2 regions of the Stenotrophomonas genospecies 3 genome follow, and region 1 is predicted to be linked to the other one. Evidence: riboswitches for the same ligand, from Rfam matches in the RefSeq annotation. Region 1 holds a riboswitch; the other holds the start of a gene.
The links. Region 1 has a riboswitch for cobalamin ahead of ACX9OT_RS17705 (epoxyqueuosine reductase QueH). Riboswitches for the same ligand answer to the same signal wherever they lie in the genome.
Positions count from the first base shown of each region.

Region 2: another riboswitch for cobalamin. It lies ahead of btuB (TonB-dependent vitamin B12 receptor); the one in region 1 lies ahead of ACX9OT_RS17705 (epoxyqueuosine reductase QueH).

Region 1 is NZ_JBTMUR010000014.1:29,096-36,171, forward strand. It holds gene ACX9OT_RS17685 (NADH:flavin oxidoreductase/NADH oxidase) at 1-182, shown strand, start outside; gene ACX9OT_RS17690 (LysR family transcriptional regulator) at 186-1,097, opposite strand; gene purU (formyltetrahydrofolate deformylase) at 1,212-2,063, shown strand; gene pncA (bifunctional nicotinamidase/pyrazinamidase) at 2,351-2,977, opposite strand; gene ACX9OT_RS17705 (epoxyqueuosine reductase QueH) at 3,033-3,719, opposite strand; cobalamin riboswitch at 3,881-4,110, opposite strand; gene ACX9OT_RS17710 (nicotinate phosphoribosyltransferase) at 4,244-5,653, opposite strand; gene ACX9OT_RS17715 (bifunctional nicotinamide-nucleotide adenylyltransferase/Nudix hydroxylase) at 5,718-6,767, opposite strand; gene ACX9OT_RS17720 (patatin-like phospholipase family protein) at 6,961-7,076, shown strand, end outside.
Region 2 is NZ_JBTMUR010000015.1:1,463-8,538, forward strand. It holds gene ACX9OT_RS18175 (NAD(P)-dependent oxidoreductase) at 1-425, opposite strand, end outside; gene ACX9OT_RS18180 (LysR family transcriptional regulator) at 534-1,463, shown strand; gene ACX9OT_RS18185 (class I SAM-dependent methyltransferase) at 1,460-2,251, shown strand; gene gph (phosphoglycolate phosphatase) at 2,316-2,972, shown strand; gene btuB (TonB-dependent vitamin B12 receptor) at 3,157-5,001, opposite strand; cobalamin riboswitch at 5,117-5,339, opposite strand; gene ACX9OT_RS18200 (histidine phosphatase family protein) at 5,482-6,060, shown strand; gene ACX9OT_RS18205 (TfoX/Sxy family protein) at 6,152-6,514, opposite strand; gene ACX9OT_RS18210 (GAF domain-containing protein) at 6,511-6,993, opposite strand; gene bioD (dethiobiotin synthase) at 7,062-7,076, shown strand, end outside.

The DNA.
Region 1 (7,076 bases):
AGCAGGCCGAATCGATCCTGCGCCATCGCCACGCCGATGCGGTAGCCCTGGCGCGCGGCATCCTCTACGACCCGCGCTGGCCGTGGCATGCCGCCGCCGCGCTGCGCGACAGCGTGGAACCGGCGCCGCAGTACCTGCGGTGCGAGCCGCGCGATGCGCGCGGCGTGTTCAAGACGCGCTGAGGCTCACACCCGCCAGGCCGGCGCGATGCCGGCCTGAAGGTGTTCGAACAGCGCGCGGATCTTGGCAGTGAAATCGCGGCGGTCGCTGACGCAGAAATAGACCTCCATCGGCTCCGGGCGCCATGCAGTGTCGGCGCCGAACACTGCCTGCAGGCGGCCATCGCGCAGGTACGGCTCTGCCACGAATGCGGCCAGCCGGGTGATGCCGGCACCGGCTGCGGCCAGCGTCGCCAGCGCATCGATGTCATCGCAGACCATGCTCGGCGGCAGCGCGGCGTCCACGCGCTGGCCCTCCTTCAGCAGGCCCCAGCGCAGCGGCCGGCCATCGGTGGGGAAGCGATGCAGCAGCCCGCGATGGCCGCCCAGGTCGGATGGCTGCTGCGGGGTGCCGTGTGCCTTCAGATAGGCCGGCGAGGCACAGAACACGAACGGCACGCGCGCCAGCTGCCGTGCGACGACCCCGTCCTCCAGCTGTGCACCGATGCGGATGCTGGCATCCACCGCTTCCGGGCCGTGCTGCACGGCGCGGTCAGTCAGGCGCAGCTCCAGCTGCAGTTGCGGGTAGCGCTGCTGCAGCGAAGGCAGCAAGGGGGCAAGTACGTGGCGACCGAACGCGCTGCTGCTGGCGATGCGTAGTGGTCCGGCCGGTTCGATGTCACCAGAGGTGACCATCGCCTGTGCACGCGCCAGGTCGGCTTCGATGTGGCGCACCTGCGCCAGGTACAGCGCGCCGGCCTCGCTGAGCGCCAGCTGCCGCGTACTTCGGTTCAGCAACCGTACGCCCAGATGCGCCTCCAGCCGGTTGATGTTCTGGCCGACTGCGGTGGCGCTGATGCCAAGGATGCGGGCCGCGGCGGCAATGCTGCCGGTCTCTGCGGTGCGGGTGAAGCTGCGGATCAGTTGCAACAGGTTCATGACCGACCAGCTTGCCATGGAGAAACCCAAGTATCGCTTGGGACTGAACCAAGCAGGTCGGTTGCATCGGTGACCATCGATCCCGAGGACAGGCTGCTGCCCTACACTCGGGCGATGCGCCCCGATTCCATCCTCACCCTGTCCTGCCCCGACCGTACCGGCATCGTCTACCGCGTATCCGGCCTGCTGTTCGACCACGGCTGCAACATTCTCGACGCCCAGCAGTTCGGCGATGAGGAGAGCGGCCGCTTCTTCCTGCGCGTGCATTTCGATCGCGATGCCGGCCTGCCGCTGGAGACCGTGCACGCCGCCATGGCCACGCTCGCCGCCGGCTTCGGCATGGACTGGCAGCTGCATGATGGTCGCCGCCGCGCACGCCTGCTGGTGCTGGTCAGCAAGCAAGGGCACTGCCTCAACGACCTGCTGTTCCGTGCCCACAGCGGCCAGCTGAAGGTGGACATTGCCGCAGTAGCGTCCAACCACGCCGACTTCGCGCCATTGGCCGCGTCCTACCAGGTTCCGTTCCACCACCTGCCGGTGACCGCCGATACGCGTGCGGTGCAGGAGCAGCAGATCATCGACCTGGTCGAGCGCGAGCGCATCGACCTGGTGGTGCTGGCGCGCTACATGCAGATCCTGTCACCCACGCTGTGCCGCGCGCTGGCCGGCCGTGCGATCAACATCCACCACAGCTTCCTGCCCAGCTTCAAGGGCGCGCAGCCGTACCACCAGGCGCACGCGCGCGGGGTCAAGATCATCGGCGCCACCGCGCACTACGTCACCGAGGATCTGGACGAAGGACCGATCATCGAACAGGACGTGGCCCGCGTGGACCACGCGATGGCGCCGCGCGAACTGGTGCGGCTGGGCAGTGATACCGAATCGCTGGTGCTGGCACGCGCGGTTCGCCGCCATGTGGAGCACCGCATCCTGCTCAATGGGCATCGCACGGTGGTGTTCCGGTAATCGCCCATCCCGCGTCCGCCGGGCATGGCCCGGCGCTACCACGGGTGCTATCCGGTAGTGCCGGCCGCTGGCCGGCAACTGCAGAGATCCCGAGGTTGCCGGCCAGCGGCCGGCACTACCGAATCCTGATTTCATCCAATGAAAAGCCCCCGGTTCGGCCGTCCCGCGATCTATAGGGGGGCGTAGTTAGGGGGCTGGATGAATCGATTGTGTTGTTGTGGGCAGGAGCGCGCAAGCGGCATAAGCGACGTGCGCGGTAGCGCCGGGCCATGCCCGGCGGTCACGCCTCAGGCGATCGCGATCCCCGCCTTGCCCAGCGCCTCGCGCACCATCGCGTCGTTGGCGTCGGTCACCGGCTTGGTCAGCTCCCACAGGAATTTCACCCGGAAGCCGGACTTCACCGCGTCCTGCGCGCTCCACAGCACGCAGTAGTCGCGGGCCAGGCCGCACACGTGCACTTCGCGGATGCGGCGTTCGTGCAGCCAGCCGGCCAGGCCGGTGGCCGGGCGCTCGCCATCGGGGCCATGGTTCTCGCGGAAGGCGCTGTATGAATCCACCTGTTGGCGCGTGCCCTTGCGCAGAATCAGGTCGGCCACGGTCCAGTCCACGCCCGGATGCAGCGCGGCACCGGCGCTGCCCTGCACGCAGTGGTCCGGCCACAGGGTCTGCGGCTGCGCGTGCAGCAGGATGGTCTCGAAGGGGCGTTGGCCGGGGTGCTGGCTGGCGAACGAGGCATGGTCGGCCGGGTGCCAGTCCTGTGTTGCCACCACGGTGCGGTAGCGGCGCTGTGCCAGCAGATCGGCGATCGGTGCCACCAGCGCATCGCCTTGGTCGCAGGCCAGCGCGCCACCGGGCATGAAGTCCGGCTGCAGGTCGATCACCAGCAGGGCGACATCGGCGGGCAGGGCGGTCATGGCAGTTCCGGTACAGCAGAAGGGGCGACCAGCGTGGCCGCCCCATGCCCACACGTCAATCGCCCTGCGGCGTCTCAGCGTCCTGCCCGTAGTACAGCAGGCCGATCTTGATCCGTTCGCGGCCATTCTCGCGGCGGTGACGGTTGGCATCGCGCAGCGAGTACACGCAGCCGCAGTATTCCTGCTGGTAGAACTGCTCGCGCTTGCTGATCTCGATCATGCGGCTGGCACCGCCGCCCTTGCGCCAGTTGTAGTCCCAGTACTGCAGGCCTTCATAGCGCGACGCGGCACGGATGCCGCAGTCGTTGATCTGCGCCATGTTCTTCCAGCGCGAGATGCCCAGCGACGAACTGATGGTGTCGTAACCGTGTTCGTGCGCATACAGCGCAGTGCGCTCGAAACGCATGTCGAAGCACATCGTGCAGCGGATGCCGCGTTCGGGCTCGTTTTCCATGCCGCGTGCACGGCTGAACCAGTTGTCGGTGTCGTAGTCGCAGTCGATGAAAGGAATGCCGTGCTGCTCGGCGAAGCGGATGTTCTCCTGCTTGCGCAGCTCGTACTCTTTCACCGGGTGGATGTTGGGGTTGTAGAAGAAGATCGCGTAGTCGATCCCGGAGGCGGTGATCGCCTCCATCACTTCGCCGGAACAGGGCGCGCAGCACGAATGCAGCAGCAGGCGCTTGCCGTCGGCGGGCAGGGTCAGGGTGGGGCGTTGGAGCTCGGTCATCGTCAGGTACCGCATGGACCGCCGGCAACGGCGGTGGCCCATGCATCAGCGCGTGGGTGAACGGGTCTGGCCGGATACCGTGAACAGGACGCGCGCGGCCACACCGCCTGCACGCGCAGGACGACGACGGCCCCGGCAACCTCCCCGCGGAGATTCCAGGTCGAGTCAGGGGACGGTCGTGTCCCCCGGCCGGGGCCGGTATTCGGGCTGATGGACACGGGCCGCAGCCCACCTACTACCCGCCGCTTCCCAGGCGCGAGCCCAGTGCTGTTGGCAGGATTCGTTTCCATTCACCGCTGCGGGGCAGCTCCGGAATGGACGCGCGAGGCGCCTTCACCGGATTCCCGTTTAAACCCCTCCCCGCGCCGCAGCGATGGGAGGGATACCTTCGGCGTGTGCAAGGTGGACCTGTTGGTGGCGCCGGTCAAGAGCGCAGGGGTCAGAACCCGCTGCGCTGCAACGGGATCCGACCCCAGCGGAAGGAAGGGGTCGGATCCCGCTGCCACGCAGCGGGCTCTGACCCCGGTCGGGATGCACCTTCAATGCCCCACGGCCGCCCGCGTGCGGATGTCGTCCAGCCGCTGGTCGTGCAGCAGGCGGCCGTTCTCCCACACGGTCACCATTGCGTCCTCGAAGCCGTCCGGCAGGGTGTCGTCGCCGTTGGCCGGCAGTGGCACCGTATGCAGGCTGCCATCGTCCAGGTGGCGCAGCAGGCGCATGCGGCCGCGCTTGCTGGCCTTGCCGGCGTCGGTGACCGGATCTTTGTAGACGTCGATCCACTCACCCTCGACCCGTGCGGCCGAGCACTTCAGCGCGAACTTCTGCGTATCGCGGTCCAGCCGCTGCAGCAGTGCACCGCCCATGCCGAAGGCCACGTTGTCGGCGGCGTAGCCGTCGTCGGTGATGCGCTGCAGGATCGCGCGGATGGTGTCCGGATTGATGCCATCGCCCTGGATCACCCGCACGTGGTTGAGCACGCGATAGCCCTTGCCGTTGATCGCGTGGCCGAAGGCTTCATCCAGCCGGCGCAGGCTTTCGGCCACCACCTCCACCGGGTCACCCGAGTCGGGACGGATAACCAGGGTGGCGCCCGACGCGATCACGTCATCGCGCAGGGTGGTGCCCCAGTGTTCGCTGATCGCGCGGTAGATGTCATAGCTGTCCGACACCACCGCCACGATCGAACCGGGCTTGCCGAACTGGCGCAGCATGTTGCGATAGGCGTCCACCTCGCGTTCGCGGCCCCAACTGGTGATGGTGCTGTGCTCGGCGGCCGGAATCGAATAGCCGGCCATCGGCGCGTGGTAGTGCGCGCGTGCCAGGCACAGCGCCGACACGGTATCGGTGCCGAGGAAGTTGACCAGGTGCGCGGCACCGCCCAACGCGGCCGATTCCAGGCTCGATACACCGCGCGCGCCGAAGTCGTGCAGCTTGAACGGCAGCTGCCCCTGCGGGTCGTCGCTGGTCTGCTGCAGGAACGCGGCGATGGTCTGCCGTGCGTGCCAGCTGATGGTGGCCACGGTGACCGGATACCACACGCGCAGCAGCAGCGTTTCCAGGTACGACGGCACCCAGAACGCAGCCGGATCGGTCGACTCGATGGTCATCAGTGCCTGGTGGGTGGGCACCACGCTGCCCTCGGGAACGGCGCGGATGCGCACCGGCAGGTGGCCGCCAAGCCGGTCGACGATATCGCGCCAGCCGGCCTCGTTGAACGGTTCGCCGTGCGCGGCGAATACCGCAGCAGCGTCGTCGATGTCGGCGTGGGTGACCGGTCGTGCCAGCGCGTCCTTGAGGATCGCCTGCAGGCCGAAGAACACCGTGCGATCGTGCAGGCCGCCACGTGATTCGACGTAGAAGAACGTGGCATCGGTACCCGGCGGGTACTGCAGCCAATGGCTGGCCTTGTAGCTGTCGGTGTTGAGGAGAAGATTATCGAGGTAGTGCATGACGGAAGCTCCTTCGCGTCGAGTGACACCAGCGGTCTATCCGCCAGTGGGGAGGCCGGGCCTGTCAGCCGCGGCCGAGGAAATACTCCAGGATGTGCAGGTGGTCTTCGAACAGCTGCGGGCCCATGTCCAGGGCTTCACTCACCGGTATCCAGCGCGCCTTGTCGGCGTCATCGCCGCCGCGCACCGGCGGCAGTTCACCGGCCGGAAACTCGAAGTGGAAGCCGTGGGTGATGGTGCGGCCGCGCTGGCTGCGGTCGGGGTGGTCGAAGACCTGCTGGCCCTTCAGCGAACCCTTCAGCACCGGCAGCGGAATCTTCAGCCGGGTTTCCTCGCGTAGTTCGCGCAGGCAGCTGTCGAGCAGGCTCTGTTCCTGGCCGACGAAGCCGCCGGGCAGCGCCCACAGCCCCTTGCCGGGTTCCGAGCGGCGACGCACCAGCAGCACGTGGCCCGAATGCACCACCACCGCATCGGTGGTGACGAAGGTGGGCGCGTAGGGCGCATCCTTCCAGGCGGCCTTGTACTGTTCGATGAAGCGGTACTCGGCCACCAGCTGGCCATAGGCAGGCGCGCTTTTGCGGAACGCTTCAAGCATGTCGTACACCGGCGCCGGCACATTGCCACGCAGCATCAGCAGCGCACCGTGGAAGTCGACGTCGCCGGCTTCGAACAGGTAGCGCCGCAGCTCGGTGGCCGACAGGGTGGCGGTGTGCTGCACGTCCACCAGCGGCCACTGCGGGAACTCGCGCAGGTAGTAGCTGGACGCGTCCTTGTCCATGCCGATCAGGCCCACCTTCGCATCGGCGGCGGCGCCGTCGTTGCGCAGGGCTTCAGCCACCTGGCGCTGCACGTTGGCGATCCACTGCGCTTCGTTGTACAGGTGGTCACGCAGCGGGCGGATCAGCAGGCGGTCGGTGTGGCCATCGAGGGCGGCCTGGATCATCACGGCACGTTCGGCCACGGTCCAGGGATTGCGCAGGCTGCGGGGGGTATCGGCAGAGCCGACCAGGAAGATCAGCTTGCGGGCCCGGCTCAGGGCCAGGCGGGCAACGGCGGCGTGGCCGTTGTGGAAGGGCTCGAATCGCCCGATGAAGACGAGATAGTCGAATTCCATGAGAATCCCTCATGTCGTTGTGGCAGCCGCGGGTCTGTCCCTTGGCTTGCTGCAGATGCTACGCCGATGGCGGGGCGGGTCAAGCCTGCAGCCGTGCTTTCTGCTGAACGGCGCATTGCGTACGCGGACTGCGCCGTTGTTCTCAGGCCCTGAGAAGCCCCTGCGCCATACTGGCACCCACGCGGCGGACGGCATGCTCGGGGGCAAGACAGTGGCGGACAAGTACTGCGATCTGGTCATGAAAGGCGGCATCACCAGCGGCATCGTGTACCCCAATGCGGTACTGGCGCTGGCGCGCGAGTATCGCTT
Region 2 (7,076 bases), on a different contig from region 1:
AGGCGGTTGAACGCCTCACGGTGGGCCAGCGCGTACGGCTTGTAGGCCTCCGGGAAGGTGGGGGTATCGACCAGCTGCACGCCGGGTGCGACTTCGAGGCTGCCGGCGCCACCGACCACCACCAGGCGCGGCACGCCGGCCTTGCGTGCGGCGGCCGCCAGCTGCGCGGCCACTTCACCGACGCGGCCGATGTCATCGCCCGGGCGCGGGCCGTAGGCACTGGCCAGCACGTCGTGGCCGGTGATGGCGGCAACCAGCGCGTCCTGGTCATCCAGCGAGGCGATCACCGGATGGGCACCGGCCAGCTCGGCCGGGAGGTCCTGCGCGCTGCGCACGATGACAGTGAGTTCGTGGCCGCGGGCCAGCGCGTGGCGGGCGATCTGGCGGCCGATGTTGCCGGTGGAACCAACGAGGGCGATTTTCATGGCATGACTCCGTGGGGCGGTGTGGGGTGGGAATGGGGCCACTCTAGGCTGCTGCAGTTGCTCGAAAAACAGCGTATAACGCGCTTGTTTGTTGCATGGATCGAGCATATGGACCGATTGACCGCCATGACCGTGTTCGTCGAGGTGGCCGAGCGCGGCAGCCTCACCGCCGCCGCCGAGGTGCTGGACATGTCGCGGGCAATGGTCAGCCGCTACCTGGCCGAGGTCGAGAGCTGGCTGGGCGCTCGCCTGCTGCACCGGACCACGCGCCGGGTCAGCCTGACCGGCCCCGGTGAGGCGGCGCTGGCGCGCTTCCGGCAGATGCTGGCGATCGGCGAAGAACTGCAGGGCGAGCTGGCCAGTGATGATCCCGAGCCGCACGGGACGCTGCGGGTGACCGCCAGCGTCTCATTCGGGCAGAGCCACCTGGCGCGGGCGGTGGCCGGCTTCGTCGCGCGCCATCCGGCGGCGCGCATCGAGCTGCTGCTGGTCGACCGCACGGTGAACCTGGTGGAGGAGCGGGTGGACCTGGCCGTGCGCATCGCGCGCCAGATCGATCCCAGCCTGATCGCACGGCGGCTGGCCACCTGCCGCTCGGTGCTGTGCGCGACGCCATCCTACCTGCAGGCGCGTGGCACACCGACCGCCCCCGAGCACCTAGCCGCGCACAACTGCCTGACCCACCACTACGTCGGCAAGAGCCTGTGGCAGCTGCACCGCGATGGGCGTTCGCTGTCGGTGGCGGTGGGCGGCAACATCAGCGCCAACGAGGCCTCGCTGCTGCTGGAGGCGGTGCGCGCCGGTGCCGGCATCGCCATGCTGCCGACCTACCAGGTGGCGCCGCTGCTGCGCAGTGGCGAGCTGATCGAACTGCTGCCCGAATTCAGCCTGGACGAACTCGGCATTCATGCCGTGTACGCGTCACGGCGCCAGCAGCCCGCTATCATGCGGCGATTCCTGGATTTCCTGGGCGAGTGTTTCGCCAGCCCGGCCTTCCAGGATCTGGATTGGCGCCCACCGGGCAAGGAGAACACATGAACCATGGACAGGCCTTGATCGACCACAACCGTGCTGCCTGGGACCGCCAGGCCAGCGAAGTGCGCGAATGGTCGCGCCCGGTGGAAAGTTCAACGATTGCCGCCGCGCGCGAAGGCCGCTGGCAGGTGCACCTGACGCCCCGCGCGTTGCCACTGGACTGGATGGGTGATGTGCGGGGCCGTCGCATCCTGTGCCTGGCCTCGGGCGGTGGCCAGCAGGCACCGGTGCTGGCCGCTGCGGGCGCTGACGTCACCGTGTTCGATCTCTCCGACGGGCAGCTGGAACAGGACCGCCAGGTCGCTGCGCGTGATGGCCTGCAGCTGCGCACGGTGCAGGGTGACATGCGCGATCTGCACGTGTTTGCCAACGACAGTTTCGACGTGGTGTTCCATCCGATCTCCAACCTGTACGTGCCCGACGTGCGCCCGGTGTGGACCGAATGCCGCCGTGTGCTGGCACGCGACGGGATGCTGATGGCGAGCTTCTACAACCCGGTGCTGTTCGTCGGTGCGCGTGATCCGCAGCTCGATGCACAGGGATTGATCCGGCCGCAGTACGCCATTCCCTATTCGGACCTGGAAGACCTGGCGCCAGCCGAGCGCGAGGCAAAGCTGGCACGCGGCGATGCGCTGACCTTCGGCCACAGCCTGACCGAACTGATCGGTGGGCAGCTCGATGCCGGCTTCGTCATCGATCGCTTCATGGAAGACTGGCAGCCGCAGCCGCGCTTCCTGATCGACCGCTATCTGCCCACCTTCCTGGCGACCCGCGCGCGCCGGATCGGCTGAGGCGGATCGGCGCAAAAACCAGCGGCGTACAATGGACGGCCCCACGTCATGCAGGTGCCGTCCCTTGTCGTATCCCTATCCGCTGGTCGTGTTCGACCTTGATGGCACGCTGGTCGACAGCGCAGCTGATATCGCCGAAGCACTGAACCGCACGCTGGAGGACATCGGTGTGGCACGCGTGCCGGAAACCACGGTGCTCGGTTGGATCGGCGACGGTGTGCGCCGCCTGGTTGAACAGGCCGTGCATGCGGCCGGCCGCGAGGTGGACCTGGCCGAAGTGATGCCGGTGTTCATGGTGCACTACCGTGAGTGCCTGCTGCGCAGCCCGCGCCTGTTCGATGGCGTGGCCGAAGCGCTGACGCAGCTGCGTGCGCGCAACGTGCCGCTGGCGATCTGCACCAACAAGCCCGAAGCGCTGGTGCCACCGCTGCTGCAGCATCTGGGTATTGGTGATGCGTTCGCGCTGGTGCTGGGTGGCGACTCCCTGCCGCAGCGCAAGCCCAGTGGTGAACCGCTGCGGCACGTCGCCGCGCACTTTGGGCTGCCGGTGGACGCATGCCTGATGGTGGGTGATTCGTTGACCGACTACCGCGCCGCCGAAGATGCGGGCATGCCGATCGCACTGGTGCGTTACGGCTATCCGCGTGGCCTGGACCTGGCCACCGCGCATGCGGTGGCGGTGATCGACGACCTGCGTGAGTTGCCGGGGTTGCAGGGCTGATGCAACGGACATCCCTGGTCGCCGGCCGGTAACCCGGGCTGACGCAATGGGTAGTGCCGGCCGCTGGCCGGCAATCCCGGATCGGCGCATTGGGTAGTGCCGGCCGCTGGCCGGCAACCCGGGATGCGCTGCCGAAGGTCATGATGTTGCCGGCCAGCGGCCGGCACTACCATGACCGTCGCGGTCACTTCGGCTGGTAACGCACGCTCAGCTGGTACTCGCGGCCGGGCTGGTTGAACCACGCCACGGTTTCATACGTGTGGTCGAATACGTTGGCGGCGCGCGCCAGCAGCGACCACGACGGCGTCAGCGCGTACTCGGCGCGCAGGTCCAGCGTGCCGTAGCCGCCAACCTTCACCGAGTTGCTGGCGTTGTCATAGCGCTTGCCCGCACCCTGCACGGTCAGGCCGGCGCGGACGTCACCGAAGCGGCGGTCGACGTCCAGGCGCGCGGTCTGCTGCGCGCGGCGCGGCAGCCAGTTGTCGAACTGGGTGCTGCCGTGGGTGCGGTTGCGCGGGTCGGTATAGCTCAGCTGCGCATTGATGTCGAAGCCGGCCAGCAGCATGCCACCAGTCAGCTCGGCACCACGGATGCGCGCCTTCTCCACCTGCCGCATCTTCATCGTGGAGGCATCGTAGGTGATCAGGTCATCGATGCGGGTCTCGTACACGTCCAGGCCCCAGTGCCAGCCCTGGCCCTGCTGCGAAACGCCAAGGTTGGCGCTCTTGGACTTCTCCGGGTTCAACGTCGGCACGCCGCTCCACGGGTCGTACAGGTCGCTGAAGGTCGGCGCCTTGAACGCCGTGCCGTAGCTGGCATTGACGCGCAGGCCGTGCTCCAGTTCCATCGCCCAGCCCACGCTGCCGGTGGCGTGGTTGCCGAACTGCTGGTTGTCGTCGTTGCGCGCACTGGCCTGCAGCTGGTGGCGGCCGAAGCGGCCCTGGTACTGCAGGAACACGCCGGTGTTGCGGCGGCTGTCGACGAGGTAACCCGCGCTGCTGCCATCCAGGTTGTCTTCGCTCCAATCCACGCCTGCACTCAGCAGCTGGCCCTCGGCCACGCCGAAGTCACCCTGCAGCGAGGCGCTGTCACGATGGGTCTGCGCGCTGCCGAACACCCCCGGTGCGCCGAAGTTGTCCGACTCGTTGTCACTGCGGCCGACGTTGGCTGTGAACGCCAGGCGTTCAGACGGGGTGTAGCGCACTTTGCCAGCGAGCACCTGCTGGCGGGTTTCCGAATAGTTGTAGTAACCGTCGTAGTGGTTCTTGCCGTCGGCGCGCAGTGCGCTGCCTTCCACGGTCCACTGGTCGTTGAAGCTGTAGCCGCCGCGCAGGCTCTTGGACAGGTTGCGGTAGCCGTCGCGGTCGTGCTCGTCGGCAAAGCAGCCCGCGGTGAACACCGAGGCGGAGCCGCGGCAGGCATCGATGCCGTCGGAATGCTGGTAGGCGATGTCGGCGCCGAACCAGCCGCGTTCGGTGCCACCGCCGATGCCGCCGCTGGCTTCGCGCAGGCCGTTGCTGCCACCGCCGAGCTGGAAGTGCGGAGCGAAATCGCCCTGGTTGCGGCGGGTGAAGATCTGGATCACGCCACCAATGGCGTCGGCACCGTACAGGCTGGACTGCGGGCCGCGCACGATTTCCACGCGTTCGATCTGCGCCAGTGGCAGGTCCTGGTACATGGCCAGGCCGAGGTCGGCACTGTTGATGCGCACGCCATCCACCAGCACCACGGTGTGGCCCGAGTTGGTGCCGCGCAGGAACAGCGAGCTCTGCTTGCCGAGGCCGCCGGAGTTGGTCAGGTTGATGCCGGCGCGGCCGCGCAGCAGTTCCTGCAGCGACGTGGCCTGGCTGGATTCGATCTGCGCGCGGTCGATCACCTGGGCCGGCGCGATGCTGTCCTGCAGGGCGATCGGGGTGCGGGTGGCGGTGACCAGGATCTGGTCGAGCGCGGTGGTGTCATCGGCGGCCTGGGCCAGCGCGGGCAGGGCGGCCAGCACGGCCAGGGACAGCATTCGGGACTGCAGCTTCATGGGGGACTCCAGGTGCCACGCACGCCCGCGTGGCGAAGGGGAGGAGCCGCGAGGGCAGGCATGCGCCGACGCCGCAGCGCAGGCTGCGGTCATCCAGCGCCATGCCCACCGCATCGCGACCTGAGGCTTCCTGGCCGGTCTCCGGGCTTGCCGCCGGGTGGCGCGAGGCCACCGTCCAGGCGCCTTCCCATGCCTGCGGCACAGTGGCGTTGTTGCCTGGAACTGACGTGCTTACCGTTGCGGGGGCAGCGCCGGCCTGGCGTGGATCCACGCGTCACCGGCTTCCCGTTTCAACCTGCCGGCCGTGGCCGCAGGTCACCTGGAAGTGCGCGCAGTCTACGGCATCGCAGGCGGCCCGTAGCGTCGAGCCTGCTCGACTGCCTTTGCTGTGCCCTTAGAATGGTCCCTCGATCCCGTGGTGCCGTTGCCGATGTCCGCCCGTTTTCCGCTGTTCCCGCGTTGCCTGTACAGGACGCACGCATGATCCTCGACCTGGTCCGCCATGCCGGCAACGGTCGCGATGAGTTCCTCGATGGCCGCAGTGATCCACCGCAGCTGGCCCGCCTGCCGCAGGAACTGGTCGACGCCTACGCTGCGCAGCCCTGGGAGCGGGTGATCAGTTCGCCGCGGCTGCGCTCGCTGCACACGGCGATGGCCCTGGCCACCCCGCGCGGGCTGGACGTGGAAGCGGACGAGGAATGGGAAGAGCTGGATTTCGGCGATTGGGACGGACAGTCGTTGTTCGACCTGCCGGAGGATGCATTGGCGGCCTTCCATGCCGACCCGCATGCATTCCCGCCGCCGAACGGCGAAAGCTGGGGCCACTTCGAGCGGCGTATCGCGCGCGCGCTGGATCGCCTGCTTGATGATGACGATCCGGTGCCGACGCTGGTGGTCAGCCACGGCGGCCCACTGCGCATGGTGCTGTCGCAGGTCTGCGGTCTGCCGATGTCGCTGTGCTGGGCGCTGCGCATCGACCACGGCACGCGCCTGCGGGTGTGGCTGGAGCGTGGCGAGATCGGGCTGGTGGGTGAGCTGCTGGAGCTGCAGCAGCCCTGACCGCAGTCGCCGGGCATGACCCGGCGCTACCGATCCCGCATCACAGTGGTAGTGCCGGCCGCTGGCCGGCATCCCCAGGAACGCGGAGGCCTCAATCCTCGTCCGCGCGCTCGGCCACGCTGTCCTCAGCGTCGTCGTCAGCATCGAAGCGCTGCTCATGCACCGGGCCCGAAGCGGGGCCGGCCGCCTTCAGCGGATGCGCAGCGATGCGCGCTTCGTAATCCTGCACCAGCGCCTCACGCTGCGGCTCGCTCAGTTCCTGCCAATGGCAGTCCAGCAACGCGCCTTCCAGTGAATAGAGCAGGTTCAGGCTGGGCTTGAAGCCGGCGCGCTTGACCTTGACGAAGGCACCGACCGCGCCGATCGCAACCAGATCCTCGCGGCTGCGCAGGCCGACCTGACGCAGCCACGCCGCACTCTTCGGGCCGATGTTGCGCAGCTTCGGTGCGCTCATCCCAGCGCCTCGACGAACACGCGGGCGATGGCTTCCAGGCCGGCTTGGTCGTCGGCATCGAAGCGGCCGACTTTCGGGCTGTCGATGTCGAATACGCCGATCAGTTCATCGCCGCGCAGCAACGGCACCACCAGTTCCGAGCGCGAGGCCGAATCGCAGGCGATGTGGCCGGGGAAGGCATAGACGTCCTCCACGCGCTGGGTCACGCGCTGGCTGGCGGCGGCACCGCACACGCCCTTGTCCAGCGGGATGCGCACGCAGGCCGGCAGGCCCTGGAACGGGCCGACCACCAGCTCCTTGCCGTCGTACAGGTAGAAGCCCACCCAGTTCAGGTCGGGCAGAGCGTGATAGACCAGTGCGGAGAGGTTGGCCGCGTTGGCGATGCGGTCGGACTCGGCGTAGACCAGGCCACGGGCCTGTTCCAGCAGCTGGGCGTATTGTTCCGGCTTGCTGCCGGTAAGCGAGGCATTGGCGAACATGCCCGCAGTCTAGCAAGCGCGCCGGGCCGGCGATAATGCAGGCTCTGTTGCCCCGCTGGAGCTTATCGATGCCGTTGCCCGCC